2 regions of the Microbacterium sp. SL62 genome follow, and region 2 is predicted to be linked to the other one. Evidence: predicted binding sites of a transcription regulator. Region 2 holds the regulator's gene; the other holds the start of a gene.
What was found. Region 2 encodes LexA, which represses DNA repair genes until DNA is damaged. Its sites were predicted from a motif close to TCGAACANNTGTTCGA; they were not measured.
Positions count from the first base shown of each region.

Region 1: OVA26_RS03965 (Rv2578c family radical SAM protein) is a predicted target of LexA. The motif match lies at 4,851-4,866, and genes of this name have one in related genera.

Region 1 covers NZ_JAPPRM010000001.1:834,941-850,009, reverse strand. Annotated here, with positions in the region: gene OVA26_RS03980 (S8 family serine peptidase) at 1-2,172, opposite strand, end outside; gene OVA26_RS03975 (LCP family protein) at 2,381-3,622, shown strand; gene OVA26_RS03970 (M15 family metallopeptidase) at 3,624-4,481, opposite strand; gene OVA26_RS03965 (Rv2578c family radical SAM protein) at 4,875-5,978, shown strand; gene OVA26_RS03960 (DEAD/DEAH box helicase) at 6,117-8,423, opposite strand; gene OVA26_RS03955 (antibiotic biosynthesis monooxygenase) at 8,826-9,458, shown strand; gene OVA26_RS03950 (aldose 1-epimerase family protein) at 9,455-10,360, shown strand; partial or broken gene OVA26_RS03945 (DUF998 domain-containing protein) at 10,602-11,225, shown strand; gene OVA26_RS03940 (efflux RND transporter permease subunit) at 11,545-14,706, opposite strand; gene crcB (fluoride efflux transporter CrcB) at 14,801-15,069, opposite strand, start outside.
Region 2 covers NZ_JAPPRM010000001.1:1,628,160-1,643,228, forward strand. Annotated here, with positions in the region: gene hflX (GTPase HflX) at 1-1,102, shown strand, start outside; gene OVA26_RS07675 (S9 family peptidase) at 1,162-3,057, opposite strand; gene lexA (transcriptional repressor LexA) at 3,180-3,869, opposite strand; gene OVA26_RS07685 (LysM peptidoglycan-binding domain-containing protein) at 4,127-4,477, shown strand; gene OVA26_RS07690 (histidinol-phosphate transaminase) at 4,524-5,618, shown strand; gene hisB (imidazoleglycerol-phosphate dehydratase HisB) at 5,615-6,229, shown strand; gene hisH (imidazole glycerol phosphate synthase subunit HisH) at 6,226-6,876, shown strand; gene priA (bifunctional 1-(5-phosphoribosyl)-5-((5-phosphoribosylamino)methylideneamino)imidazole-4-carboxamide isomerase/phosphoribosylanthranilate isomerase PriA) at 6,923-7,669, shown strand; gene OVA26_RS07710 (SseB family protein) at 7,653-8,453, shown strand; gene OVA26_RS07715 (DUF1844 domain-containing protein) at 8,802-9,227, opposite strand; gene infC (translation initiation factor IF-3) at 9,455-10,099, shown strand; gene rpmI (50S ribosomal protein L35) at 10,147-10,341, shown strand; gene rplT (50S ribosomal protein L20) at 10,371-10,754, shown strand; gene OVA26_RS07735 (TrmH family RNA methyltransferase) at 10,867-11,664, shown strand; gene OVA26_RS07740 (amino acid ABC transporter ATP-binding protein) at 11,740-12,498, shown strand; gene OVA26_RS07745 (glutamate ABC transporter substrate-binding protein) at 12,632-13,552, shown strand; gene OVA26_RS07750 (amino acid ABC transporter permease) at 13,630-14,280, shown strand; gene OVA26_RS07755 (amino acid ABC transporter permease) at 14,277-15,069, shown strand, end outside.

The DNA.
Region 1 (15,069 bases), 790 kb from region 2:
CCTCGTCGAGGTGACCGTGCGCGTGATGGTCTGCGGCTTCGCGAGCGAGCCGATCGAGATCGACGCGAGGTTCAGATCGCTGCCGTCGATCGGGGCGACACCGAAGTCCTCGAGGCCCTTGCCCTGGAGGAACGCCGCCCAGTCCGCCGGACCGTTCAGGTACAGCAGACCCGGATCGAAGTACTTCGTCGGATCGACGTGGCCCGCGCCCTGCGCGAACGGGTCCTGAGCCGGAGCGCCCTCGACGTCGACGGTGTCGTACGCGGTGGTCATCATCGCGGACTTCACCTCGGCAGGAGTGGCCAGCGGGCGCTCGCCCAGGTACAGCGCACCGAGGCCTGCCACGTGCGGCGACGACATCGACGTGCCCGAGAGGAACTCGAACGTCGGGGTGGCGCCGGGCGCGTTGGCCGCCGCCGCGAGGATCGCGACACCCGGAGCCGAGACGTCGGGCTTCAGGATGTCGCTGCCGTCGGCGAGCATCGGTCCGCGGCTCGAGAAGCCCGCGACCTGGGGAGTCGGCGTCGTCTCGCCCGTGACGTTTTCGCCGACGAGGGTCGCGGTGGCGTCCGCCGTGCCGCGCACGTAGGCGAGCAGAGCGTCGCGGTAGCGCGCGTCGATGTGCACGGTGGGCACCGAGTGGAAGTCGTTGTCAACCGAGGCCGGCGTGACGTTGACGAGGATCATGCCCACGCCACCGGCATCCTTCACCGCCTGCGACTTCTCGATGCGCGCGTTCTGACCGCGATCGCACACGACGATCTTGCCGGCAGCCTTCGCGGGATCGAGCGACCCGATCAGGCACAGTGCGGCGTTCGCGGGATCGGCTCCGGATGCCGCGATGTCGCCGGCGTAGACGACGGGTGCCGTCACGTCGTGACCCTCGCGCACCGACACCGATGCTCCCGCGGCCTGGAACCCGTCGGCCAGCTTCACGGTTCCCTCGTAGGTCGGGATCGTGGATGCCGCGACGGTGGTGTACCAGGGCGAGGCGTGGTCGGCGGTCGAAGCGCCGGGGCCGGAGTTGCCGGCCGAGACCGAGACGAAGACGCCGGCCGCGGCGGCGTTGAAGAACGCCTGGTCCTCGAGGGAGAGCGTGGTGGTGGCAGCTCCCCCACCGATCGAGTAGTTGATGACGTCGACGCCGTCGGACACCGCGGCGTTGATCGCGCCGAGCAGGTCGCTCAGAGCGCAGACGTCGTCGGTGGTGACGAGCGGGTCGGGACCCGCCCAGCACGCCTTGTAGGCGGCGACCTTGGCCGCCGGGGCGACGCCCGAGATCGCACCGAAATCGATGCCCTCGACGCTCGCGTCGACTCCGTTGTTGCCGGCCGCGGTGCTGGCGGTGTGGGAGCCGTGCGCGTCGCCGTCGCGTGGCGAGCGGTAGTCCGCCTCGAAGGTGAAGCCCGTGGCGGCGGCACCCTGGTCGAAGTACCGGGCGCCGACGAGCTTGGTCGAGTAGTCCGACAGCGACCACCCGTTGCCCTCGGCCACGCGCGGGGAGCGGAAGTCGGTGCCGTCGCCCTTGCGGAAGACGACGTCGTTGCCGTCGAGGTACGGCTCTGAACCGGCGGTGGTGCCCAGCGGCTCGCCCGCGAAGGCGGGGTTCTCGGGCGCGATGCCGGTGTCGACGACACCGACGACGACGCCCTCGCCGGCCGAACCGATGCCGCCGATCTTCTGCCAGACGCCGTTGTCGCCCTCGAGGCCGAGGAACTCGGTCGAGGGGACCGCGACCGGGTGGCGGATCTCGTCGGGGACGACCTTCTGCACGCCCTTGGTCGCGGCGAGCTTGGCGGCCTGGTTCGGGTCCATGCTCGCGCTGAAGCCGTTGACGGCGATCGTGTAGGTGGCGTCGGGGCGGACGCCCGCCTCGTCGGCGACGTTCTGCTGACGCTCCTCGAGGAAGGCGGAGTACTTCCGCGCCTGCGGGGAGTCGGCATCGAGCCGCGCCTCGTCGGACTTCGTGGCGTCGAGGCCCGGCTCGCCGCCCTGGTACGTGGCGACGGGGGCCTCGTCGAGGACCACGATGTACCGGCCCGTCGCGGATTCGATGGGTGTGGGAGGCGTCACCTCCTCGCCCACGTCGGCAGCCTGAACGGCTGTGGCTCCGGCAACGGTGAACAGTCCGGCCAGGGAAATGGCCGCGACCGAACGCAGGGTTCGACCCATCGTGCGCTCCAAACGGGGGGATGAATTGAGCGATCTGCGCGACATCGGTGGCGCGCGTTGCACAAACATAACTCAGAGAGGTTTCATCACCAACGTTCAGTTTGGACGGGGTCCGAAAACGGCGACCCTCGCTTCGCCCCCCCCCTGTCGTCGCGCCGGGGTCCCGGCATCCGGTCCCCCTAGACTCGACGAAACCCGAGGAGGAGCCATGCCCCGGCGCCGTCGCACCGTCGCGCAGCACGCCCGCTTGCCTTCGCCGAACCCGTTCGGCCAGCTCGCGAAGCTCCTCGCCGTCGCCGCGGTGGTCGGCACCGTCGCGGTGATCGGAGTCGTGTCGTACACGGCGTACGACCTCACCGCCGACTTCGTCGAAGAAGCCGTGGTCGTCGAGAATCAGCCGGCCGTCCCGCCCGACCTCGGGGCGCTCTCGGGCGGCGTGAACATGATGCTCGTCGGCATCGACGAGTGCGAAGAAGAGCTCATCGCCCTCCTGGGTGACCGCTGCGAGGGTGCGGACGCGGGCGGACGCCTGAACGACGTGAACATCCTCGTGCACATCTCGGAGGAACCCCGGAAGGTCACGGTCGTCTCGTTCCCGCGCGACCTCATCTTCGACGCCCCCGCGTGCGACACCGCCGACGGGGGCCGCTTCGGCGGCGGCACCCTGCAGATCAACGAGCTCTACACGTACGGCGGACTCTCGTGCGTGATCACCGCCATCGCCGACATGAGCGGCCAGCAGATCCAATTCGGCGCCATGGTCACCTTCGGCGGCGTCATCGAGATCACCAACGCGATCGGCGGCGTCGAGATCTGCCTCGCGAGCGACATGCGCGATGCGAACACGGGCATCGACTGGCAAGCGGGACCGCGGAGCATCCAGGGCCTCGAGGCGCTGCAGTTCCTGCGCACCCGATACGGAGTGGGCGGCAGCGACCTGGCCCGCGTGAGCAACCAGCAGCAGTACATGTCCCGCCTGGCACGCAAGCTCGTCAGCGAGGAGGTGCTGTCGAACCCCTCGACGGTGCTGCGCTTGGCTTCGACGGGCCTTCGGAACGTCACGCCGACGCAGAGCCTCACGAACCCCCTGACCCTCGTCCAGGTCGCCTCCGCGGTGAAGGACGTGCCCTTCGAAGACATCGTCTTCGTGCAGTACCCGACCGTCGAGGCCCGCTCGGATGCCAACCGCGTGGCGCCCGACTACACCGCGGCCGAGGTGCTCTGGGACGCGCTGCGCGAGAACCGGTCGATCGAGGTGACCGGAGGCGTGGCGGTCAACGACGGCACGGTGATCGCCGAGCCGGCCCCCGGAGAACAGCCGACGCCGACGGAGGGCCCCGCGCCGGAGCCCGGCGAGGTCGATCCGAACACGGGAGCCGTCGCCCTCCCGCCCGCCATCACCGGATCGAGCGCCGCGCAGCAGACCTGCAGCGGCGGCGTCGTGAACTGAGTCAGTAGGTCGGCGCCGCAGGCAGCCCGAAGAACTCCTCGAGGGTCGTGAAACCGCCCTCGTGGTAGGCCCGGGCGAGCTCGGGACCGATGTAGCGCAGGTGCCACGCCTCGGGCTCGTACCCGCTGACGCTCTCGCGCCCCTCGGCGTACCGCGTGATGAAGCCGAACTCCCACGCGTGATCGCGCACCCACGCGCCCTGGGGAGACGCCGCCACGTCGTCGAGCGTCTTGCACGAACCGTTGCAGGGGACGATGTCGACGGCCATCCCCGACTGGTGCTCGCTGAAGCCGGGCCGCGCGCTCTCGCGATCGGCCTCGGCGACACCCCCGACCGCCACGCGCCCGGCGTAGGTCGACTTCTGCGTCGTGTACGAGCGGTAGGCGCTGAGGTAGCCGATCTCGCCGACGCCGGCGGCGGATGCGGCCTTCACGAGCGAGGTGAGCGCGTGCGCGGCGGGGGCGCGCAGAGCGGAATCCTCGAGGGCGCGGACGCCTGCGGGCATGACGAGGTCGCCGGGCTGGTAGTCGACCGGGTCGTACGGACGCTGCTTGTTGACCACGAGCCACTCGCGGTTCGGGTCGGAGAGCGAGACGCAGGGGGCGATCCCGGATGCCACCGCTGCGCGGAACGCCTGCCCGCCCCCCGCCGCGTCGATGACGGCGGCGTCGTCTCCCGCGGCCAGCGCGGAGGTGAAGGCGGGGTCGTCGCACGGGGTCGCCGTGGCGGCGACGGCCGCGAGCTGCGGCACGGGGATTCCGTCGTCGGCGACCGCCGGGGGGCCGGCGATCTGCGCGACGGCGTCGGTGGAGCCGTCGGGCCCGCCTCCGAGGCGGCGGCCCCGATCGCCACCACGCAACCGGCGACCACGACGGCGGCCGCGGCGACCACCGCCAGGCGGCGGCGCAGGAGGACGGGGGCGAGTCGACGGATGCCGCGGGGCTCGGACTCCCCCGCCTCGGGGGCGTCGTCGTCTCGCCGCAGAGCGCGACGGGTCGGAGGCGCTGCGGCGGAGTCGTCGCCGCCGGGAACGACGGGAAGGGTGAGGGCCGCGGTCGCGAGTCGCTCGGCCTCCGCGCGCGCGGCGCGGCGGGGCGAGGTCTCGGGGTCGTGGCTGGTCACGCTTCCATTCTCGCGGGTGCATCCTGAACGGTCGACCCGGGTGGAGGCGGGGGCGAGGGCGCTCGGCCCTCTCCGCGAATGACTCGGGCGCAGTGTTGCCGATTCGTCGAACATGTGTTCGACTGTTGGCATGAGATGGCAGGGACAGCAGCTGGGCGTGGAGGACACCGCAGCACTCCCGGGCATGGAGCGCATGGACGGCCTCGTGCGGTCGGTGACCACGCCGGAATTCGCCGGAATGACATTCCACGAGGTGCTGTGCAGGAGCGCGTTGAACCGCGTTCCCGGCGTCTCGGCCATGCCGTTCGACTGGACGGTGAATCCTTACCGGGGATGCACCCATGCTTGTTCGTACTGTTTTGCTCGGAAAACGCACGAGTACCTCGACCTGGATTACGGGGCCGACTTCGACTCGCAGATCGTGGTGAAGGTGAATGTCGCCGAGGTGCTCCGCACCGAGCTGCGCCGGGGGTCATGGGCGCGCGAACCCGTGATGCTCGGGACGAACACCGACCCCTACCAGCGCGCCGAGGGACGGTACCGCCTCATGCCCGACATCGTCGGGGCTCTCACCGACAACGGCACACCGTTCTCGATCCTCACCAAAGGAACCCTGCTGCGGCGCGACCTTCCGCTGCTGACCGAGGCGGCACAACAGGTCACGGTGTCGTTGGCCATGTCGATCGCGGTCTTCGACGACGCGCTCCAGCGTTCGATCGAGCCCGGGACCCCGAGTGCCGAGGCGCGGCTCGAGACCGTTCGCGCGGCTACCGCCGCGGGCTTCCGCGTGACGGTGTTCCTCATGCCCGTCATGCCGCACCTCACCGACTCGGTCGCGACGCTCGACGACGCTCTGGCCCGCATTCGAGCCGCCGGCGCGGCGCGCGTCGTCTACGGAGCGCTCCACCTGCGGCCCGGGGCGAAGCAGTGGTTCTTCGAGTGGCTCGAGCGCGAGCATCCGCACCTGGTCTCGTCGTACCGCGGGCTGTACCCGGGTGTCTCGACCTCGGCGCCGAAGGCGTACCGCACGTGGCTCGGCAAACGCATGCGCCCCCTCCTGCGCATGCACCGGCTGGACGGGTGGGATGAGGACGACCACCCGCGCGGACGACCCCAGCCCGGCCTCGCGGCACGCACCGCGCCGGCGAGCAGCCTCGGACCCGTGCGAACGGTCGGGGTATCGGCATCCACTCGCCCGCGCGTCCCGCCCGCGAGCGAGCCGACGCTGTTCTGAGGGCCTCGCTCCCCGACATGTCACCCAGGAACAGCCCGCTCAGCATCGTGCCCGCTCGGCTCGCGCGAGCGTCGCGTCACCGCGCCCGGGATGCACGAAACCCCCGCCGCGCTCGCGACGGGGGTTTCGAGGGGGGAGTTACGCGTCGACGTTCGACAGCTGACGGCCCGAGAGCTCTTCCAGCACGTCGTCGCCGAGCGCGGTCTCTTCGAAGGGAGCCTGGATCTCGGCGCGGTCGAGCAGCTCGGTCATGCGACGGCGACGCTGGCGCGTGATCAGGGTGACCACGGTGCCGGCGCGACCGGCGCGGCCGGTGCGGCCCGAGCGGTGCAGGTACGTCTTGTACTCGTCGGGGGCATCGGCCTGAATGACCAGGTCGATGTCGTCGACGTGGATGCCGCGGGCGGCGACGTCGGTGGCGACGAGCACGTTGACGCGACCCGAGGTCAGCTTCTCGAGGTTGCGCGTGCGCTTCTGCTGGTTCAGGTCGCCGTGCAGCGCCACCGCCGCGATACCGGCGTCGTCGAACTGCTCGGCGAGCATCTCGGCGTACGCGCGGGTGCGGGCGAAGACGAGGGTCTTGCCTTCGCGGTCGACGAGCGAGTCGAGGATCTGCGCCTTGTCACGGTGCTCGATGACGAGAACGCGGTGCTCGATGGTGCTCGAGTCCTGATCTTCACCGGCGACCTCGTAGACGGCCGGCTCGACGAGGAACTCATCGACGAGGGCCGCGACCTCGCGGTCGAGCGTGGCCGAGAAGAGGAGCTTCTGGCTGTCCTTCTTGGTCGCGCGGAGGATGCGCTGCACGGGCTCGAGGAAGCCGAGCTCGCACATGTGGTCGGCCTCATCGAGGACGGCGACCTGCACCTGCGAGAGGTCGAGCTTGCCCTGGTTCAGCAGGTCTTCGATGCGTCCGGGGGTGCCGATGACGATGTCGACGCCCTTCTTGAGCGCACCGACCTGGCGCGCCTGGGGCACGCCGCCGTAGACCTGGGTGGTGAACAGGCCGACGCTGCGCGCGAGCACCTGTACCGTGCGGTCGATCTGCAGGGCGAGCTCGCGCGTGGGGGCGAGGATGATCGCCTTGGGGGCGCGACCGAACTCGCGGCGCTGACCCGCCTGCGAGCGCAGGATGCTCTCGACCAGCGGCGCACCGAAGGCGATGGTCTTGCCCGAGCCGGTGCGTCCGCGAGCGAGGACGTCGCGTCCCTCGAGGATCGGGGCGACCGTGGCCGCCTGGATGGGGAACGGGCTCGCCGCGCCCAGACCGGCCAGCGCGCGGACGAGGTTGTCGCCCAGACCCAGCTCGGCGAAACCGGCACCGGTCACGGTCGCGGCGTCCACGGCCTCGGCCTGCAGGCGCTCGTGCACGACGTCGACGCGCTGCTCGTGCTCGGCGGAGCGCTGCGGGGTGTTGGTCCAATCGCTACGGCTCGGGCCGTCGTTGCGGCGCGGGCGGTCGTCGAAGGAACGAGCCGGACGGTCGCTGCGGTCGAAGGACCGGGCAGGACGATCACCGGCGTCACGACGGGGACGCTCGTCACGATCGAACGAACGCGCGGGACGGTCGTTACGGTCGAACGAACGAGCCGGACGGTCGCTGCGGTCGAAGGACCGGGCAGGACGATCACCGGCATCGCGACGGGGACGCTCGTCACGATCGAACGAACGCGCGGGACGGTCGTTACGGTCGAACGAACGAGCCGGACGGTCGCTGCGGTCGAACGATCGAGCCGGACGGTCGTTCCGGTCGAACGAACGCGCGGGGCGGTCGTCGAAAGAACGCGCCGGGCGCTCGTTGCGGTCGAACGAACGAGCAGGACGGTCGCTGCGGTCGAACGAACGCGCGGGACGCTCACCGGCATCGCGACGGGGACGCTCGTCACGGTCGAACGAACGAGCGGGGCGCTCGTTGCGGTCGAGGGAGCGGGCGGGACGGTCGCTGCGCTCGAACGATCGAGCCGGACGCTCGGTGCGGTCGAACGAACGCGCGGGGCGGTCGTCGAAAGAACGCGCCGGGCGCTCATTGCGGTCGAACGAACGAGCCGGACGCTCGGTGCGGTCGAACGAACGCGCGGAACGCTCACCGGCATCGCGACGGGGACGCTCATCACGATCGAACGAACGAGCCGGGCGCTCGGTGCGGTCGAACGAACGCGCGGGACGGTCGTCGAACGAACGGGCCGGACGGTCGTCACGGGCGGAGGTGCGGATGTTGCGGGCTTCGGTACGGCCGGCGCGGTCGGCGGCGTTCCAGCGACCCTTGTCGGCGGTGGCCTCGGCCTCGGGGCGGTAACCGCGGTGGCTGGGGCTCTTGCTGCCGGGCTTGGCGGGCGCCTCGGTGCCGGGGCGACGCTTGCGGTCCTGGAACGAGGTCTTGGCGCCGTAGCGGGGCTCGAAGTTCTTGGCGGCGCGGCCGCCGGCGGGCTTCTTGTTCTTGGGCATGGAGAAACTTCCTGGGTTCTGTTCGCGCGAAACAGCGACACCGCTCGTGGCGGTGCGATACCCGGACTCTCGTCGGCCGGGGGCCAATTCACTAGTGATGGTCGAGGCCGCGATCGCGTCCTGTCCATCGGCCCCTTGGACTCACAAACCCATCCGCGCATCACGCACGGTGTCCAGAGCCGACCGCACCACGTTACAGGTCGCGCCTGGGAATGGCATCCATGCCCCTCGGATGACCCGTGTCCCACTTATGGCGCTTTCGCGGCGCATCAGACAGCCATACCTGGGACGACACCCCGCCGAAAGGGGGACGAGGTTCGTCGAGAGAGCGACAGAGGCGGTCGAGAGCGGGACGGGCTCCACGGAGAAGGACCCAGGGTCGCCGTGACGGAAGATAGACGCATGGCAGACACCGACGCCCACCCCATCACGGTGGCGATCGAGCGGCGCATCGACCCGACGCGCACCGCCGAAGCGACCTCCTGGATGCAGGCCGGCACCGACCTCGCGACCGCCTTTCCGGGCTTCCTCGGCTCGGGGTGGGTGCGCGCGGGCGAAGACAGCGACCTCTGGTACATGCTGTACCGCTTCCGCGACATCACAACTCTCGAGGAGTGGGAGAGCTCCACGCAGCGCCAGTGGTGGCTCGACTCCGGCCGCCCCTTCGCGCGCGAGGAGCGCAGCGAGCGCCGCACCGGGATCGAGGGCTGGTTCGACGCCCCGCACGGCTCGATCCTCGAAGCGGCGACGGTGACGGAGGCCGGCACCCAGCCGATCCAACAGCCGGTCCCGGCAGCTCCCCCGCGGTGGAAGCAGGCCGTGACGATCTGGGTCGGGTTCTTCCCGACGAACCTCGCGGCGTCGTGGCTGCTGGGCTTCGTCCCCGGTTTCGCCGAGATCCCCCTCGTGCTGCGCGTGCTCGCCACCACCCTCATGCTCACCCCCGTCATGACCTACGCGGTCCTCCCGTGGGTCACCCGCATGCTGCAGCCGTGGCTGCAGCGCCCGCGCCGATCGCGAAAGGCCACGTCATGACCGCCGACCCCACCGGATCACGCTTCCACCTCCGCGGCGAGCACTCCTCGGCCGAGATCGCCCAGGTGGGTGCCGCCCTTCGCGCGCTGACGGTCGACGGCGTCGACCTCGTACCGCGCTACCCCGACGACCTGCCCACGCCCGCGGCATCCGGAGTCGTCCTCGTCCCCTGGCCGAACCGCATCCGCGACGGCAAATACTCCTTCGACGGCGAGCATCTGCAGCTCGCGATCAGCGAGCCGAAGTTCGGCAACGCCAGCCACGGCCTGCTGCGCTTCGGGACCTACCAGGCCATCGAGCACACCGACGATCGCCTCGTGCTCGGCGCCGACGTGGTGCCGCAGACCGGCTACCCCTTCCACCTGCGCACGCGGGTCACGTACGCCCTCCGCGCCGACGGTCTGCACGTGACCCACGCCATCGTGAACATCGGGGCGAAGGCCGCCCCCGTCGCCCTGGGCGTGCACCCCTATCTCCAGATCGGCGGGGTGCCGACCGAGGATCTGGTGGTGCACTCGACCGGCACGACCACGCTCGTCCTCGACGACCGCAACATCCCCGTCGACGAGGTGCCGGTCGACGCCGCCACCGACCTGCGCGAGGGTCGCCGTCTCGGCGATGCCTCGCTCGACAACGGCTACCGCGGATGGGAGCGGGATGCCGACGGCCGAGCGCACCACACCCTCACCGCTCCCGACGGTCGGCGTGTGCAGCTGTGGCAGGACGACGGGTTCCGCTGGGCGCAGGTGTTCACGACCGACCGCTACCCCGGGCAGTCCCTCGCGGTGGCGATCGAGCCGATGACGGCGCCGGCGAACGCTTTCGCCACCGGGACGGACCTGGAGCGACTCGAACCCGGCGCGGAAATGACCAGGGAATGGGGCATTTCCTACCGCGCGTGAGACGCCCTTGTCCCCCAAATGGGGGACAAGGAATTGGCGATATGACCTGGGAATTTCCCAGACAAGCCCTTTCCTGAAAAGGCGGCGCGAACGATACCATGTGCCCTGACGGTTTCCGTCAAGGCCGGGGGAGGCAAAGGACCAAGGTTTCTCCTGGCTCATTGCCCGAATGAGCCGACGGGGGCCGAGGGTCCCGCGGTGTGGGGGGATCCTCGTTCCGTCCTGAGGAAAGATCCCCCACATGAGCACCGCGCTCCGCTCCGCTGTCCCCTTTTCGCTCCCGGTGCCGCGTCTGGGCGCCCTCGCGCGCCGCCTGAACACCGTCCCGACGATGCACGTCGGCGCGGCGGCCCTGATCGTCCTGGTCAGCGGGCTGCTGCTGTCGATCGCGACCACGAGCGACCCGCTGTGGTGGCAGCTGCACTTCAGCCAGCTGGGGATCTTCGGCGACCTCTCGAGCGCGTTCTTCAACACCACGCTCAAGATCAGCGGGATGATCGTCGTGGTCTTCGCCTTCCGCGTCCGGCGCGATGTGCGACGCGTGGGTCGCGGTCCCGTCCGTCGCGGCGCCGCGACGGTGGCCTTCATCTGCCTGAACGTCGTGGGCGTGAATCTCGCTCTGGTGGGCTGCATTCCCCTGAACACCGACAAGGACCTTCACGACAAGGTCGCCGGCTCGATGGTCCTGGGGTTCCTCGCCCTGCTGCTGAGCGCGCCGTTCCTCTTCCACCGCCTCGGCAAGCGGATGGCGATCGGCACGGGAATCGCGACCGTCTGGCTGATCGTCTCGATCACGCTCTTCGTTTCGGCGACCATCAACCTGGCACTGTTCGAGACCATCTCGTGCGCGGCGATGTTCGCGTGGTCGGGGATGTTCACGCAGATCCTCGCGTCGGCGGCGACGGCGGCCACCTCGCACCCGACCGCACAGACTCCCGCCGCGGCGCACCACGCCCCCCGTCGACGCCCCCGCCTCCCGTTCGCCCGGCCGACGGCCACCCGTCGACCCGCGCGCTCGGCGGCGCAGCGCGCCCCGCGCGTCGCACCCGGTCACCCCGTCGAGGGCTCGTCGCCTCACCCCGATCGCGCATCGACGCTCACCCCGACCGGTGACCGCCGACACTTCGGGATGAGCACCGCGAGAGGGACGGGACGCCGGGTGTCGGCATCCCGCCCGGTCCGCGTCAGTGCTTCTCGCGCAGTTCTCGGCGGCTCAGGGGGTGCCCGTCGTCGGCCGTCGGCTCGACGTGCCCTGCCTCTCGCGCCGCCCGCCGCTCACGGCGCCTCTCGCTCGCTCCTTCGATGAGGTTGTAGAGCGTCGGCAGCACCAGCAGTGTCAGGAACGTCGACGACACGAGCCCGCCGATCACGACGACCGCCAGCGGCTGCGAGATGAATCCGCCGTGGCCGGTGATCCCCAGGGCCATCGGCACGAGGGCGAAGATCGCCGCGAGGGCCGTCATCAGGATGGGACGCAGGCGTCGCGCGCCTCCGACGACCGTCGCTTCGAAGACGCTCAGACCGCGGGCGCGGTACTGGTTCACGAGGTCGATGAGCACGATCGCGTTGGTCACCACGATGCCGACGAGCATCAGCGCACCGATCATGCCCGCGACACCGAGCGGCACACCGGTGATCAGCAGCATGAGGATCGCTCCGGTCGCCGCGAACGGCACCGACACGAGCAGCTCGAGCGGCTGGCGCAGCGACTTGAAGGTCGCGACCATCACGACGTAGACGATGAGGATCGCCGCGAGCAACGCGAGGCCGAGCTGGCTGAACGCGTCGCGCTGGTCGGTCACCGAACCGCCCACCTTCGCGGTGGCCCCCTGCGGCAGCGAGGTGTCGGCGAGGGCCGAGGTGACGCTGGCCGACGAACTGCCCAGGTCGTCGGTCGTCGGCGTCACCGTGATCGTGGCCGTGCGCAGCCCGCGCGAGGTCGAGATCGACGGCGGGGTCTCGCTCTGCTCGACCGTGGCGATCTGGTCGAGGCGGACGTTGCCGCGCGCGCTCGGGATCTCGAGGGCGCGCAGGTCGTCGATGGTCTTCGGCGGGTTGGCGGTGGCGACGTACACGGTCACCCCGCGTCCGTCGAGTTCCACCGTGCCCGCCTGCCGCGGCTGCTGCGTCGCCGAGACGAGCGCACCCACGGCACGTTCGGACAGTCCGCGCTCGGAGGCCGCATCGCGATCGACGCGCACGGAGATGAAGGGGAGGGATGCCGAGAGGCTGCTGGTGACCTGACCGATGCCGTCGCGCCCCTGCAGGCCCGCGACCACGGCGTCGCTCGCCTGCTGCAGCGACTGTCCGTCGGCGGCGGTGACGTCGACGGTGATGCCGGCCGAGCCGAGTCCGCCGCCGGAGGCCGCGACCTCGATCTCGCCCGCGTCGGGGAGCGCCTCGAGCTCGGTGCGGACGCGGTCGCGGAGCTCGACCTGGTCGACGCCGGAGGCGGAGGTGATCGAGTACGTGATGCCCGAGCCGCCGCCCGAGAAGGCGTCGCGCAGCGCCGACCCGCTCGAGCCGATGGAGGTCTGCACCGTCTGCACGCCGTCGGTGTCGAGCAGCACGGCCTCGACCTTCTGGGCCGCCGCGTCCTCGGCATCCAGGCTCGGGGCGGAGCCGATCTTCTGAGTGACGGTGAAGGTGTTCTGACCGGAGTCGCCGAGGAAGTCCGTCTTGAGCAGGGGGACGGACGCGAGCGTCCCGCCGAGCACGAGCACGGCCAGGGTGAGGGTGACCCACGAGTGCTTCAGCGTCCAGCGAAGGACCGGGACGTAGGCCTTCTGCAGGCGCGAGGGCGGCGCGGTCGGCGACTCGGGGTCGATCGGATTCCCCTCGGCATCGCGGATGACCTTCCCGGGCTTCAGGAACCACGACGCCAGCACGGGCACGATCGTGAGCGACACGAGCAGCGAGGCCGCCATGGCGATCGTCACGGTCAGTGAGAACGGTCGGAAGAGTTCTCCCGTCACGTCACCCACGAAGGCGATCGGGAGGAACACCGCGACGGAGGTGATGGTGGATGCCGTGATGGCGGCCGCCACCTCGCGCACCGCGCGCACGATCGTGGGGATCTTGTCGGCGTCACCGACGTAGTGGCGCTTGATGTTCTCGATCACCACGATCGAGTCGTCGACGACGCGGCCGATTGCGATCGTCAGCGCGCCGAGGGTCAGGATGTTCAGCGAGTACCCGAAGGCCTGAAGCCCCACGAAGGTGATGAGGACGCTGGTGGGGATCGAGATCGCCGTCACGAGCGTCGAGCGCACCGACATGAGGAAGACGAGGATCACCACGACCGCGAAGACCAGACCGAGGAGCCCCTCCTGCGCGAGGGCCTCGATCGACTGCTGGACGAACGGCGCCTGGTCGAAGACGACGGTGAATTTGGCGCCCTGACCGAGCTGCGATTCGAGCCCCGGGAGCGCATCGAGGACGCCGCGCGAGACGTCGACGGTATTGGCGGCCGGGAGCTTGGTGACCGCGATGGTCAGGGCCGGCTGCCCGTCGACACGCGACAGCGTGGTCACGGGGTCGGGCTCGAGGGCGACCGTGGCGACATCGCTGATTCTCGTCTGCCCCGCCTGGAACTGGGCGGCGTCGGTGGGCACGAGCGGGAGGGCCGAGATCTCGTCGACGCTGGTCAGCTTCGACCCGGTCTGCACGGTGAGGGTCTGGTCGCCCTCGGTCAGGGAGCCACCCGGGAAGAGCACGCCGTTGGCGTCGAGGGCGTCGGTGATCGCCTGCTGGCTGAAGCCGCGCTCGGCGAGCTTGGCGGTGTCGGGGGTGATCGTCACACGCTGGGCCGTGCCGCCCACGATCTGCGCGCCGTTGACCCCCGCGACGTCCTCGAGGTCGGGGACCACGCTCGTCTGAAGGATCGACTGCGTCGCCTCGGCGTCGGTGAATCCCGTGACGGCGAGCTGGATGACGGGGAAGTCGTCGATGCTCGCCGACGCGACGGTGGTGTCGGCGGAGTCGGGGAGCTGATCCTTGATGCGCGCGATCGCGGCGAGGATCTTCTGCTGCGCCCCCGCCAGGTCGGTGCCGTAGGTGAACTCCGCCGAGACGATCGAGGAGTTCGTCGTGCTCGTCGCGGTCGTGGACTCGAGTCCCTCGACACCGCGGATGGCGTTCTCGATCGGGGTCGAGACATCGGTCTCGACAACCTCGGGCGAGGCGCCCGGGTAGGTCGTGACAACGGCGAGCTGGGGGAACTCGATCGAGGGGATGAGCTCCTGCTTGAGGCTGGTGAGCGCGAGCCCGCCGAAGACCGCCGCGACGATCGTGACGAGGGCGATGAGGGCGCGGTTCTTCAGGCTCAGGACGGCCAGGTACGACACGGGGGGACCCTCCGGGTAAGTCCGATACAGGAATGTATCGAAGCTCAGTATCCCATGCGCGCCCGCCCCTCGGACCGCCCGGCGGGCGGCTGCCTCAGAGCGCCGATCCGAGCGACAGACCCAGTGCCGCCGCGACGACGGACCCGACGAACGACACCACCGCGTACGACACCGCCGCGCGCGAGCGCCCCTCTTCGGCGAGCAGCGCCGTGGTCACAGCCACCGTGCTGAATGTCGTGTATCCGCCGAGCAGACCCGTCCCGAGGACCCACCGCCACGACTCGTCGGCGGGAAGGGGGGTCAGGATGCCGAGCACCAGCGCCCCGGTGAGATTCACGACCAGGATGCCCCACGGGAACCGCT
Region 2 (15,069 bases):
CGGTCGCGGCAAGGCCGCCGAGCTGCGCGACATCGTCGCCGCCGTCGGCGCCGATACGGTGATCGCCGACACCGAACTCGCTCCCAGCCAGCGCCGCGCGCTGGAGGACGTCGTGAAGGTCAAGGTGATCGACCGAACCACAGTGATCCTCGACATCTTCAGCCAGCACGCCAAGAGCCGCGAGGGCAAGGCGCAGGTCGAACTCGCGCAGCTCGAATACCTCCTCCCGCGTCTGCGCGGGTGGGGTGACTCGATGTCGCGTCAGGCCGGTGGCCAGGTCGGTGCCGGCGGTGCCGGTATGGGCTCGCGCGGTCCCGGTGAGACGAAGATCGAGCTCGACCGTCGTCGCATCCGCACCAAGATGGCGCTGTTGCGAAAGCAGCTGCGCGACTTCGCCCCAGCCCGTGAGGCGAAGCGGGCCGAGCGCAAACGTCACACGATCCCGTCGGTGGCCATCGCCGGGTATACGAACGCCGGCAAGTCGAGCCTGTTGAACCGCCTCACCAGCGCCGGGGTGCTCGTCGAGAACGCGCTCTTCGCGACCCTGGATGCCACGGTCCGCCGCTCCGAGACCAGTGACGGCCGCGTCTACACGCTGACCGACACCGTCGGCTTCGTGCGGAACCTTCCGCACCAGCTGGTCGAGGCGTTCCGGTCGACGCTCGAGGAGGTCGGCGACGCCGACGTCATCCTGCACGTCGTCGACGCGTCGCACCCCGATCCGGCCGCGCAGCTCATGACGGTGCGCGACGTGATGGGCGACGTCGATGCGAACTTCGGTCAGGAGATCGTCGTCTTCAACAAGGCCGACCTCGTCGGCGAAGACGACCGCCTCGTACTGCGGGGTCTCGCCCCTGACGCGAAGTTCGTGTCGTCCCGCACGGGCGAGGGCATCGACGAGCTACGTGCAGCGATCGAGGACGCACTGCCCCTGCCGGCCGTCGAGGTGCAGGCCGTCGTCCCGTACGACCGCGGCGACCTCGTGTCGGCCGTTCACGAGAGCGGGCTCATCGTCGCGCAGGAGCACCGCGAGAGCGGGACGTTCCTGCACGCGCACGTGGGCGCTCGTCTCGCGGCCGAGCTCGCACCGTTCGGAGCCTGAAACCCTCGTGAGGGCCCCGTCGACCTGCCGGTCGGTGGGGCCCTCACGAGTTTCGGCGGTCAGCCCTTCTCGCCCTCGAGCGCGAGCGGGGGGATGCCGGGGGTGTCGAATCCGAAGACCGCGCCGAGGAAGCCGAGTTCGCGTTGGAGTGAGTCGATCACCGTCTCGGACCGTCGGAACCCGTGGCCCTCGCCCTCGTAGAGCACGTAGGCGTGGGGCACGCCGTGCGCGGCCAGGGCGTCGCGGATGGCCTCGGCCTGCGACGGCGGGACCACGCGGTCCTCGGAGCCCTGGAGGATGAGCAGGGGCACGCGGAAGAGATCGGGGCGGCCCAGGGGCGAGCGCTCGATGTACACCGGCTCGGCCTCGGGGAGCGGTCCGATGAGTCCGTCGAGGTAGCGGGCCTCGAAGTCATGGGTGTCCTCGGCGAGGGCGCGGGCGTCTCCGACGCCGTAACGCGAGATGCCCGCCGAGAACACTTCGGTACGCGTCACCGCGGCCAGGACGGTCCAGCCGCCCGCCGAGCCCCCCGCGATGGCGAGGCGTTCGGGATCGGCCAGGCCCGCATCGGCCAGAGCGGATGCCGCGGCCGCGACGTCGTCGACGTCGACGACACCCCACTGCCCCTTCAGCCGATCGCGGTAGGCGCGGCCGTATCCCGTGGACCCGCCGTAGTTGACGTCGAGCACGCCGATGCCGCGACTGGTGAAGAAGGCGGTCTTCGCGGAGGGGGCGGGACCCACGTGCGAGGTCGGTCCGCCGTGCACGAGGACCACGTAGGGCGGGCGCTCGCCCGCGACCGGGGTGACGTCGGGGCTGGTGGGGGCGTACGCGAAGGCGTGCACCGGCCCGTGCGGGCCGTCGGTGGACAGGGCGCGCGCTGCCGGCATCCATTCGTCTCCCCACGAGCCGGCGCCGCCCGTGACGAGCTCGACCGCGCCGGATTCGAGGTCGACGAGCCACAGGCCCGCGCGTCCGCCCGCATCGGACCCCGAGACGAGGGCGCGTGTGCCGCGGACGTCGTCGATCGCGGCTCCCGCGACGACGGGGACGTCGACCGGGCGCACGCCGCTCGGGGCGATCTCGACGACCTCGTCGGAGCCGTTCGTGCGGACCGCGATGACGCGACCGTCGGCGGCCCCGAACCACCGCGTGCCGAGGACCCAGAGACCTCCGCCGGTGTCGGCGTCGGCGGGGGCGAGGGGTTGGGCGTCTCCGTCGAGAGGCCGGCGGAAGAGGTTCCAGCGACCGTCGGGGTCGTCGGCGTAGAGCAGCTCGTCGTCGGCGATCCAGACGGGTTGCAGGGGCGCACGGCGCTCGCCGCCGGCGATGTCGCGAACGGAGCCCGTCTCGAGGTCGGCCACGCGAAGGGTCGTGGCGTCCCAGGGCATGTCGGGGTGGTTCCACGCGACCCACGCCAGGCGGCGGCCGTCGGAGGAGAGGGCGGGCTGCGCCAGGAAGTCGCTTCCCTCGGCGAGCACCTCGACCGGCCCCTCGAGGGGGATGCGCACGATCGCGCGGTCGGGGACGTGGGAGGAGCCGTGGGTCTCGCGGATGGCGAGGAGGACGCCGTGCTCCCACCTCAGGCCGCCGTGACGGACGGCGTCGTCGGCGGGAGTGAGGGGGCGCGCGGTCCCGCCCGGGCGGAGCGCGTACACGCGCTGGTCGCTCTCCTCGACGTAGTACAGCTCGCCGTCGTCGGACGCCGTCCAGGCGCCTCCGCCGTACTCGTGCACGGCGGATCGGGCGTTGGCGGGAGCCGGGAGCACCGTCTCGACCGAGCCGTCCGTGCGGCGACGCTTCACCGCGACGCGACCCGCCTCGTGCGGGACGGATTCGCCCCACCAGATCTCGTCGCCCACGAGTCGGGCCCCGTCGACGCGCGGCGATGACCGCGCGACGGACTCGGGCGTGATCGGGGAGGGCCAGGAACCGTAGGGGAGGGTGTCAGCCATGACTCCACCCTAGGCAGGGCCTCCGACATCCGCCCGGGTGCGCGGTCTTCGCGGCTTCCACGACGGAACGGAAGAGGCCGGATGCCACTCCTCGGCGGACATCCGGCCTCGAGCCGTGCGCGTCAGACGGTGCGCAGCACCGCGACGACGCGACCGAGGACGACGGCCTCGTCGCCGAGGATCGGCTCGAACGCGCTGTTGCGGGGGAGCAGCCAGGTGTGACCGTCACGGCGTCGGAACGTCTTCACCGTCGCCTCGCCGTCGAGCATCGCGGCGACGATCTCGCCGTTGTCGGCGGTCGCCTGGGAGCGGATGACGACCCAGTCACCGTCGCAGATGGCTGCGTCGATCATCGACTCGCCCGACACCTTGAGCATGAACAGGTCGCCCTTGCCCACGAGCTGACGGGGGAGGGGGAAGATCTCCTCCACCTGCTGATCGGCGGTGATCGGCACTCCGGCGGCGATGCGACCCACCAGCGGCACCAGGGCGGCGTCGCCCAGGGCGGGGGCGGCGTCGGCGGGGTTCTCGGCGGCGGCGCCGGGCAGGTCGATGAGGACCTCCATCGCCCGCGTCTTGCCCGGGTCGCGACGCAGGTAGCCGCTGAGCTCGAGCTGGTTCAGCTGATGCGTGACGCTCGAGAGCGACTTGAGTCCGACCGCGTCGCCGATCTCGCGCATGCTCGGCGGGTAGCCGTGCCGCGCGATCGAACGCTGGATCACTTCGAGGATCGCCAGCTGCTTGTCGCTGAGGTTCTTCCGCCGCCGGGTCTGCGGCCGCTCGCGTCCGGCGGCGGTCGTCGCGTCGGTCATCTGTGCTCCCCTCGCGCCGCGGAATCACGGCGGAAATTCGAATGTCGGAGGTTGGTGATGAGGTCTCCGTGTCGAAACCGTATCCGGTCGACGACCCGAATGACACGGAGCCTCGCGCGTGTCGCGTTCGATTCGTCTCCGATACACGAGGTGTTGACACTCGAACAGGTTCGAAGATAGATTCGGAATACAGATTCGCACCACCGTCCTCCCGGCCGAGGGCGGGGTGCGAATCTCTCCCCACCAAGGAGCACATCATGAGCAGCATCGCCCTCACCGCCCCGTCCACCCGCCTGCGCATCACCGCGCGCGGTCGTCGCGTCGTGGCGTTCCTCGTCTCCCTCCCCATCGTCGCCGTGCTCGCCGTGGCGATCGTCGGCGGCGGATCCGCACTCGCCTCCGGCGACGCGGGCGCTCCCGCCGGCTCGTTCACCGAGATCACCGTCATGAGCGGCGAGACCCTCTGGTCCATCGCCGAAGACGTCGCGCCGTCCGCCGACCCGCGTGATGTCGTCGCCGAGATCACGCGTCTCAACGCCCTGCCCGGCGGCTCCGTCTCGGCGGGACAGCGCATCGCGATCCCCGCCGAGTACGCTCCCGCGGCCTGAGCGCAGACCTCCCGCTCGCGCACCTCGACCTTCCTCGACGCCTACGATGGGTGAGGTGACCGTACGCCTCGACGACCTTCCTCTTCGCGACGATCTGCGGGGCATGACCCCGTACGGAGCTCCCCAGGCAGCACTGCCCGTGGCGCTCAACGTGAACGAGAACACGCATCCCGTTCCGTCCGAGGTCGCAGACGACATTCTGGATGCCATCGCCCGGGCGCTCCGCGACGTCAACCGCTACCCGGACCGGGAGTTCACCGGTCTGCGCGAGGCCTTCGCCGGCTACCTCGGCCACGGCCTCAACCCCGACCAGATCTGGGCGGCGAACGGCTCGAACGAAGTCCTTCAGCACATCCTGCAGGCGTTCGGTGGTCCCGGCCGGACGGCGATGGGCTTCGCGCCCACGTATTCGATGTACCCGATCCTCACGCGGGCCACGGGGGCCCGCTGGATCGCGGGTGAGAGAGAGCACGACTTCTCGCTGTCTCCCGAGTCGGCGGCCGCGCAGGTGCGCGAACAGCGACCCGACATCGTGTTCCTCTGCGCCCCGAACAACCCCACCGGCACTCCGCTGCGCCTCGATGTCGTCGAAGCGGTCTACGACGCCACGGACGGGATCGTGATCGTCGACGAGGCTTACGAGGAGTTCGCTCCGCGCGACGAGCCCTCGGCCGTCTCGCTGCTGCCCGACCGCCCTCGGCTGGTCGTCTCGCGCACGATGAGTAAGGCCTTCGCCTTCGCCGGTGCCCGCGTCGGCTATCTCGCGGCCGATCCCGCGCTGGTCGACGCTCTGCGTCTGGTGCGCCTGCCCTACCACCTGAGCGCTCTCACCCAGGCGGCCGCCACCGCTGCGCTGAGCCACGCCGAGACGATGCTGTCGATGGTCGACGAGATCGTCGCTCAGCGCGACCGGATCTCGGCGACGGTGTCGGCGCTGGGGTACACCGCGCACGAGTCGTGGACCAACTTCGTGCTGTTCGGGGGCGTCGATGACCCCGCGGCGACGTGGAAGGCGCTTTACGACCGCGGCGTCCTCATCCGCGACGTCGGCATCGCCCACCACCTGCGAGTGACCGCGGGCACGGCCGACGAGAGCACCGCGTTCCTCGACGCGCTGGCCTCGGTAGGATCGCGATCATGACCGGCCCCGCCTCGCCCCGCACCGCATCGATCACGCGAGAGACGAGCGAGTCCCGCGTCGAGCTCGAGCTCGACCTCGACGGCCGCGGCGTGAGCGACATCTCGACGAGCGTGCCGTTCTTCGACCACATGCTCACCGCGTTCGCGAAGCACTCGCTGACCGACCTGCGGGTCCGCTCCACGGGCGACACGCACATCGACGCCCACCACACGGTCGAGGACACCTCGATCGTGCTCGGGCAGGCCATCCGTCAGGCGCTCGGCGACAAGTCCGGCATCGCCCGTTACGGAGACGCGCTCGTGCCGCTCGACGAGGCCCTCGCGCAGGCCGTGGTCGACATCAGCGGTCGTCCCTACCTCGTGCACACCGGCGAGCCCGCGGGCTTCGAGCACCACCTCATCGGCGGTCACTTCACCGGTTCGCTCGTGCGTCACTCGTTCGAGGCGATCTCGATCCACGCCGGCCTCACGGTTCACGTGCGCGTCCTGGGCGGACGCGACCCCCACCACATCGCGGAGGCGGAGTACAAGGCGCTCGCCCGCGCGTTCCGACAGGCGAAGGCCCTCGACCCGCTGGTCGACGGGATTCCGAGCACCAAGGGCGCGCTGTGACGCGGAAACCCGTCGTCGCGGTCTTCGACTACGGCTCGGGCAACGTCCACTCCGCCGTCAAGGCGCTCGTCGAGGCCGGCGCCGATGCGCGCCTCACCTCCGACCGCGGTCTGCTTCTCGACGCCGACGGGCTGCTGGTCCCCGGTGTCGGGGCGTTCGGCGCGGTCATGGGGGCTCTGAACGACAGCCGTGGCGGCGAGATCATCGACCGTCGTCTGGCGGGCGGTCGGCCGGTGCTCGGCATCTGCGTGGGCATGCAGGTCATGTTCGAGCGCGGCATCGAGCGTGGCACCGACACCACGGGTCTGGGGGAGTGGCCCGGAACCGTCGCCGAACTCGAGGCACCGGTTCTGCCGCACATGGGCTGGAACACGGTAAGCGCGGGGGAGGGATCTCGCCTGTTCGACGGCATCGAGAACGAGCGCTTCTACTTCGTGCACTCGTACGCGGCGCAGGACTGGTCGCTCGAGGTGACTCCGCCGTTCCCGCAGCCATCGGTCACGTGGTGCACCTACGGCTCGCCGTTCATCGCCGCGGTCGAGAACGGGCCGCTCTCGGCCACCCAGTTCCACCCGGAGAAGTCGGGCGAAGCCGGCATCCGGCTCTTGTCCAATTGGATCGACGGCCTGCGCACGACTACTGTGTGACCTCGTGCCCCGGCTCGGCGAGATGCGCCGAAGGGTGCGAGGAGCCATGAACGATTTCGCGTCCACGCCCGAACTTGTGCTGCTTCCCGCGGTCGACGTCGCCGACGGCAAGGCCGTCCGTCTGACCCAGGGTGAGGCCGGTACCGAGACCAGCTACGGCGACCCCGTCGACGCCGCCGCCGATTTCGCCCGCCAGGGCGCTCAGTGGATCCACCTCGTCGACCTCGACGCGGCCTTCGGGCGCGGCAGCAACGCGAGCGTCATGCGAAAGGTCATCAAGCAGGTCAAGGGCGTGCAGGTCGAGCTCTCGGGCGGCATCCGCGACGATCGTTCGCTTGAGGCCGCCCTCGAGAGCGGCGCGAGCCGCATCAACCTCGGCACCGCCGCCCTCGAGAACCCCGAGTGGGCCGCCGACGTCATCAACCGCTACGGCGAGGCGATCGCGGTGGGCCTCGACGTGCGGGGAACGACCCTCGCGGCCCGCGGGTGGACCCGCGAGGGCGGCGACCTGTGGACCGTGCTCGACCGACTCGAGGACGCCGGCTGCAGCCGCTACGTCGTCACCGACGTCACCAAAGACGGCACGCTCCGCGGCCCCAACATCGAGCTGCTCCGCGAGATGACGCAGCGCACCCCCAAGCCGATCGTCGCTTCGGGCGGCGTCTCGAGCCTCGACGACATCGCGGCTCTGCGCGACCTCGTTCCGCTGGGTGTCGAGGGCGCGATCGTCGGCAAAGCGCTCTACGCGGGCCAGTTCACCCTGGCCGAGGCGCTGGATGTCGCCGGACACTGACGGTCCGCACGACCACGCCCCTGGAGCCCACGCGGATTCGGCGGGGGTTCCGTGGGAGGGCCGCAGCTTCGAAGCGAACCCGCATTCGGGTGACGACGGTTCGGCCGACCCCGCGCTGCTGGCCGCGCTCCTGGCGTTCCGCGCGGGAGAGGGGGACGCCCGCGCCATCGTCGACGCCTACCGCGATGCGCGTCTGCTGATCCCGCTGGTCGCCGAGAAGGGTGACCACGGCGTCGGAGCGCACGGCCTCGAGGTCGACAAGACCCAGGAGCTGTCGATCGTGACGGTCGCCGCTCCCGACGGTCGCAAAGTGCTCCCGGTCTTCACGTCGGTGACGGCGCTGCAGACGTGGGATGCCACCGCACGACCGGTGCCAGCCGACGGGCGCCGCACGGCACTGGCGGCGGCCTCGGAGGACACCGAGCTCATCGTCATCGATCCCGCGTCCGAGACGGAGTTCGTGATCCGCCGCCCCGCCGTGTGGGCGATCGCGCAGGGCGAGACGTGGGAGCCCGCCCACACGTCGCCGTCGATCTTCACCGGCCTGCAGGAGAGCATCGCCGGAGAGCTGGCGGTTCTCGATCTCGCCGTCGAGTCGGGCGACCCCACCGGTCGTCTGCGCGGACCTGAGCTCGTCGTGCACCTGCAGCTCATGTCGGGCCTCGAGCAGGAGGAATTGGATGCCACGCTGGCGCGCCTCGCCCGGCGCTGGTCGGCGGACGATCGCATCGCCGTCCTCGTCGACTCCCTGACGGTCAAGCTCCACCGCAGCACGGAGGCCTGATCGCGGCGCCGTCACCAGAACAGGACGGCGCGTCGAGAACAGGCCGATCCGCCCGCCAAGCGCCTGTTCGCATGGCGTCCCCTCTCCTCATGCCGCACGGGCCCCGCTCATACCCCCGCGGGTATCACGGAACAGGTGGCGTACGGCACCGGTCGAAGGGGCGCCCCCTTTCACAAGCTAATCGGGGCAGGAGCCCCGCTCATATCCCTATGGGTGTCACGGAGGATGTGGTCTGCGGCGGGAGAGGGCGGAGGAATGCCCCCTCCTCAGGGCAATCGGGGAAGGGGCCCCGCTCTTGCCCTGAGGAGGGGGCATTCCGGAGCCCGGGACCACCCCAGGACGACAGACTTACGTGACGGGACCCGTCCACTTCTCGCCCGGCCCCTTACCGATCGGGTCCTGAATCGTCGACGCCTCGCGGAAGGCCAGCTGCAGCGACCGCAGGCCGTCGCGCAGGGAGCGCGCGTGCATGTCGCTGATCTCCGGCGCTCCGGCGGTGATGAGTCCGGCGAGGGCGTTGATGAGCTTGCGGGCCTCGTCGAGGTCGAGCTGCTGGCCGGGGTCATCGGCGAGTCCGGTCTTCACGGCGGCGGCGCTCATGAGGTGGACGGCCGCGGTGGTGATGACTTCGACGGCGGGGACGTCGGCGATGTCGCGGGTGGCGGAGGACGCGGCGCGCTCCTGCTCTTCCCAGCGGGCGAGGCGCTCGTCTTCGGCTCCGTGGCGGTGTGCGCCCTGGGGGTCGGCGGGCTGGTCGGAGGGGATCGTGTCCACGTGAATCTCTCTGCTAGACTATGGCGGGCTTCGGAGTGTTTCACTCCGTACGAAAGAGGATCACATCCCACCCGCGCTTGCCGCTCCAGGCTACCGGGTTCCCGCACTCCGCTCCGTTTCGCACGGGGTTGCCTGGGTGCAGAAGCCGGTGCCGAAAGCACTGTGCCGGGTGGCGTGTCTCTCCTCTTCGCCCGCGATTCCGACGGATCGCGGCGGCCACCACCCGTATGAAAGAGGAGTTCCGCATCAGCGATCCCCGCACCAACGAGCGCATCCGAGTCCCGGAGGTCCGTCTCGTCGGACCCAACGGCGAGCAGGTCGGCATCGTCCGAATCGAAGCTGCGTTGCGCCTGGCCCAGGAAGCGGACCTCGACTTGGTCGAGGTCGCGCCGAGCTCGAAGCCGCCCGTGGTCAAGATCATGGATTACGGCAAGTTCAAGTACGAGGCCGCTCAAAAGGCCAAGGAAACGCGTCGTAACCAGGCGAACACCGTCCTCAAAGAGGTCCGGTTCCGTCTGAAGATCGAGGCTCACGACTACATCACCAAGCTCAAGCGCGCCGAGGGATTCCTCCAGGCGGGCGACAAGGTCAAGGCCATGATTCTGTTCCGCGGTCGCGAGCAGTCGCGTCCCGAGCAGGGTGTCCGTCTGCTCCGCAAGTTCGCCGAAGACGTCGCCGAGTTCGGCACCGTCGAGTCGAACCCCACGATCGATGGCCGCAACATGGTGATGGTGGTCGCCCCTCACAAGAACAAGTCCGAGGTCAAGACCGAGCAGAACGCGCAGCGCACGGCGAACCGTGAAGCCGCGCGGAGTGCCGCTCGAGGCGATTCGGCACCCACAGACGAAGCTGCCCCGGCGTCCGCCGAGTAAAGCTCCCCGACTCCCGCTCCGCCGGGAACCCCAACGAAGGAAGACAGATGCCGAAGCAGAAGACCCACTCGGGCGCCAAGAAGCGCTTCAAGCTCACCGGTAGCGGCAAGCTCATGAAGCAGCAGGCCGGCATGCGCCACAACCTCGAGGGCAAGGCCTCCAAGCGCACCCGTCGCCTGAACCAGGAGCAGGTCCTGGCCAAGGGTGACTCCAAGGTCGCCAAGAAGCTCCTCGGCCTCTGAGCGCCGACGCACGTTAGGAAGAATGAGAAATGGCTAGAGTCAAGCGGGCAGTAAACGCCCACAAGAAGCGTCGCGTCATCCTGGAGCGCGCGTCCGGTTACCGCGGTCAGCGTTCGCGCCTGTACCGCAAGGCCAAGGAGCAGGTCACCCACTCCCTGGTCTACGCGTACCGTGACCGTCGCAAGCGCAAGGGCGACTTCCGTCGTCTGTGGATCCAGCGCATCAACGCCGCGTCGCGCGCCAACGGCATGACGTACAACCGCTTCATCCAGGGCCTCGGCCTCGCGGGTGTGCAGGTCGACCGTCGCATGCTCGCCGAGCTCGCCGTGAACGAGCCCGCCGTGTTCGCGTCGCTCGTCGCGACCGCGAAGGCTGCGCTGCCCACCGACGTCAACGCGGCGAAGACCGCGTAAGACACGTCTTCCGAAACGGGCGTCCTCTCCGGAGGGCGCCCGTTTCGTCGTTCCCACGGGTCGTTCGCGCGGCGTCCCGGGATGCATTCCTCCGGGGCCATACACTGGGGACGTGCTCGAGAACCCCCGTTCGCCGCGGGTGCGCGCCGTGGCCAAGCTCAGTAAGCGCGCTGCCCGCCAAGAGACAGGTCTGTTCCTGCTGGAGGGTCCGCAGGCCGCTCGCGAGGCGCTCGCGTGGGCGCCCGAGACGGTGCTGGAGGTCTACGCGACCCCGTCCGCCCTCGAGAAGCACACGGATGTGCGTGACGCTGCGGAGCAGGCGGGTGTCGATCTGCAGATCACCACCGAGGCGGTGCTCGACGCCATGGCCGATACCGTGACGCCCCAGGGCATCGTGGCGGTGGCTCGTCAGTCGCCCACCGCGCTGAAGGACATCCTGGCGGGGGAGCCGCGCCTCATCGCGATCTGCGAAGAGGTGCGCGACCCCGGCAACCTGGGCACGATCATCAGGGCTGCGGATGCCGCGGGTGCCGACGCCGTGATCCTGACCGGTCGGACCGTCGACCCCTACAACCCGAAGGTCGTGCGTTCGACCACCGGCTCGCTCTTCCACCTGCCGGTCGCGGTCGATCTCGAGCTCGCCGATGTCGTCGCCCGCGCGCACGAGGCGGGCCTGCGCATCGTCGCCGCCGATGTCGAGGGCACCGACTTCTTGGCATCCCGAGAGCTTCTGTCGGAGCCGACCGCATGGCTGTTCGGCAACGAGGCGCGGGGGCTCGACGAGTCCGCCCTCGCGCAGGCCGACCTCGCTCTGCGCCTGCCGATCTACGGTCGCGCCGAGTCTCTGAACCTGGCCACCGCGGCGAGCGTCTGCCTCTACGAGACGGCTTTCGCGCAGCGCGCGCGCTGACCCCTGCTGTTACAGAACGGTTAAGGCGTGCGCAGGAATGTGGTCGGGCGCCCAGCATCCTCATAGGGTGAAGGCATGGCATCCGTTCCCCCGAAGACCGAGCCCCTGGTCGTCGTCGCCGACGTCCAGAAGCACTATGGGCAGTTCCAGGCTCTGAAAGACATCGACCTCACCGTCGACCGCGGAGAGGTCGTCGTGGTCATCGGCCCGTCGGGTTCCGGCAAGTCGACGCTGTGCCGCACCATCAACCGTCTCGAGACCATCACGAGCGGATCGATCACGATCGACGGCAAGGAGCTTCCCAAAGAGGGGAAGGGTCTGGCCGAACTGCGTGCCGACGTCGGCATGGTGTTCCAGTCGTTCAACCTCTTCGCGCACCTGACGATCCTCGAGAACGTCACGCTCGGGCCCATCAAGGTCCGCAAGATGAAGAAGGCGGATGCCGAGAAAGAGGCGCGTGCGCTCCTCGATCGCGTGGGCGTCGGGCATCAGGCCGACAAGCTGCCCGCCCAGCTCTCGGGTGGACAGCAGCAGCGCGTGGCGATCGCCCGCGCGCTGGCGATGAAGCCCAAGGTCATGCTCTTCGACGAGCCGACCTCGGCCCTCGACCCCGAAATGATCAACGAGGTCCTCGACGTCATGGTCGGCCTCGCCAAGGACGGCATGACGATGATCGTCGTCACCCACGAGATGGGCTTCGCGCGCAAGGCCGCGAACCGCGTGGTGTTCATGGCCGACGGGCAGATCGTCGAGCAGGCGTCGCCCGAGCAGTTCTTCACGCGCCCCGAATCCGACCGTGCCAAGGACTTCCTCTCGAAGCTCATCACGCACTGACGAGTTCCCCATGACGGCGTCGAACGAGGAGGTTCTTCCGCCGAAAGCCGCTCGACCGTTCCCCCGGTCCTTTTCGCGCGCCGTCACCCCAGACTTTTCATCCGCACAGCACACGTAACCAAGGAGACATCACATGCGTAAAACTCGTTTTCTCGCCGGCGCGAGCATCATCGCCGCCGGCCTGCTGGCACTGACGGCCTGCAACAGCGGCACCCCGGGCGCAGCGCCCGGCTCCGACGGCGGCAGCGCCTCGGACGCCCCCGTCTACGGCGCGGTGGCCACCGACGTGAAGATCGACGGCAGCCCCACCTTCGAGAAGATCACCTCGGCCGGCAAGATCGTCGTCGGCGTGAAGGAAGACCAGCCCGGCCTCGGCTACCTCGACCCCGTGACGGGCGAGCGCAAGGGCTTCGACGTCGACGTCGCGCGCTGGATCGCCGCATCCCTCGGCTACGACCCGGCCGACTCCTCGAAGGTGGAGTACAAGGCCATCGCCTCGGCGAACCGCGAGCAGGCGATCATCAACGGCGACATCGACTACTACGTCGGCACCTACTCGATCACCGACAAGCGCAAGGACCAGATCTCCTTCGCCGGCCCCTACTTCGTGACCGGCCAGGGACTGCTCGTCGCCGCCGACAACGACAAGATCACGGGCAAGGACTCGCTTACGGCCGAGACCACCGTGTGCTCGGTGACCGGCTCGACGCCGATCCAGCGCATCCGCGAGCAGACGCCGGCCAAGGTCGTCGAGTTCGACACCTACTCGCAGTGCGTCGAGAAGCTGAAGAACGGCGAGGTCGACGCGGTGACCACCGACGAGGCCATCCTCCTCGGCTACGCCGCGCAGGACCCCGACAACCTCAAGATCGCGGGCGAGCCCTTCAGCGAGGAGCGCTACGGCGTCGGCATCGCCAAGGGTGACACCGCGTTCCAGGAGTTCGTGAACACCATGTTCACCGACGGCGGCTCCACCTGGGAGGCCATCTTCGAGAAGAACCTCGGCGCCTCGGGCGTCAAGGGCGAGCAGCCGGCGGTCGACCCCGTCAGCTGATCTCCCGGTGCGGGCGGCGCCCTCCGCGCCGCCCGCACCACCCGACGAGCACGACGAGAAAGAACGGACAGCGTACGGTGAACCAGATCTTCGACTACCCCGACCTGTGGGCGCAGGCGCTCTGGGGGACGGTCGTGCTCTTCTTGGGCGGCGGCCTGATCGCGCTCGTGCTCGGCTTCATCGTGGCGGCCATGCGCGTGTCGCCCGTGCCCATCGCCCGCGCGGTCGGCGCGGTGTACGTGAACTGGATCCGCAACACCCCGCTCACGCTGGTGCTGTTCTTCTTCGCGTTCTGCGTGCCCCTGTTGATCGACGTCCCGCGCGGCAGCTTCTTGACGCTCGCCGTGTGCGGCCTCGGCATCTACACCGCGACCTACGTGGCCGAGACCTTGCGCGCGGGCATCAACACCGTCCCCGTCGGTCAGGCGGAGGCGGCTCGCGCGCTCGGCCTCGGCTTCGGTCAGGTCATGACCCTCGTGGTGCTGCCCCAGGCGACCCGCTCGGTCATCCCCCCGATGATGAGCGTCTTCATCGCCCTGCTCAAGAACACCACCGTCGCCGCCGGGTTCTCGGTGGTCAATCTCGGAAATATCCGGGCGTCGATGAGCGAGAACGGCGAGAACCAGCTCGTCACCATCCTCCTCGTGATGGCGGTCTTCGTCATCCTGGTCCTGCTGCTCGCCGCGCTGCAGAACGCGGCCGAGAAGAAGTGGAAGGTCGCCCGATGAGCTCCTCCGTCCTTTACGACGTCCCGGGTCCCCGCGCGCAGCTGCGCAACCGCATCCTCGGCGTCATCACGCTCGTCCTCGTCGCCGCCGTCATCGGCTTCGTCGTCTGGCGCTTCATCGACACCGGCCAGTTCTCGGCGGCGAAGTGGAACGTCTTCACCTACAGCGCGATCTGGGAGCGTTTCGGTCAGGCGACTCTCGCGACCCTCGCGGCGTTCGCCGTTGCGGCCGTCGGCGCCCTCGTCCTCGGCTTCATCCTCGCCATCGGCCGGATGTCCGACCACCGTTGGGTGCGTCTTCCGGTCGGCTGGGTCGTCGAGCTGCTCCGCGCGGTCCCCGTCCTCGTGTTCATGCTGCTGCTCTACTACGGCCTGCCGGTCGTCGGCATCAAGATGCCGTCGTACTGGGCCGTCGTGATCGCGCTGATCCTCTACAACGGTTCCGTGCTGTCCGAGGTCATCCGTGCCGGCGTCGAGGCGCTCCCGCGCGGACAGAGCGAGGCCGGCTACGCCGTGGGGCTGCGCAAGTCGGGGGTGATGCGCCTGATCCTGCTCCCGCAGGCGATCCGCGCCATGCTCCCGGTGATCATCGCCCAGCTCGTGGTGACGCTGAAAGACACCGCGCTCGGCTTCATCATCACGTACCCCGAACTTCTGTACTTCGCGCGTCTGCTCGGCTCGAACGGCGAGTACGGATCTCCGTTGATCCCCGCCGCGATGATCGCCAGCGTCATCTACGTGGCGATGTGCCTCGCCCTGTCGTACACCGCGCACCGCGTCGAGCTCGGCC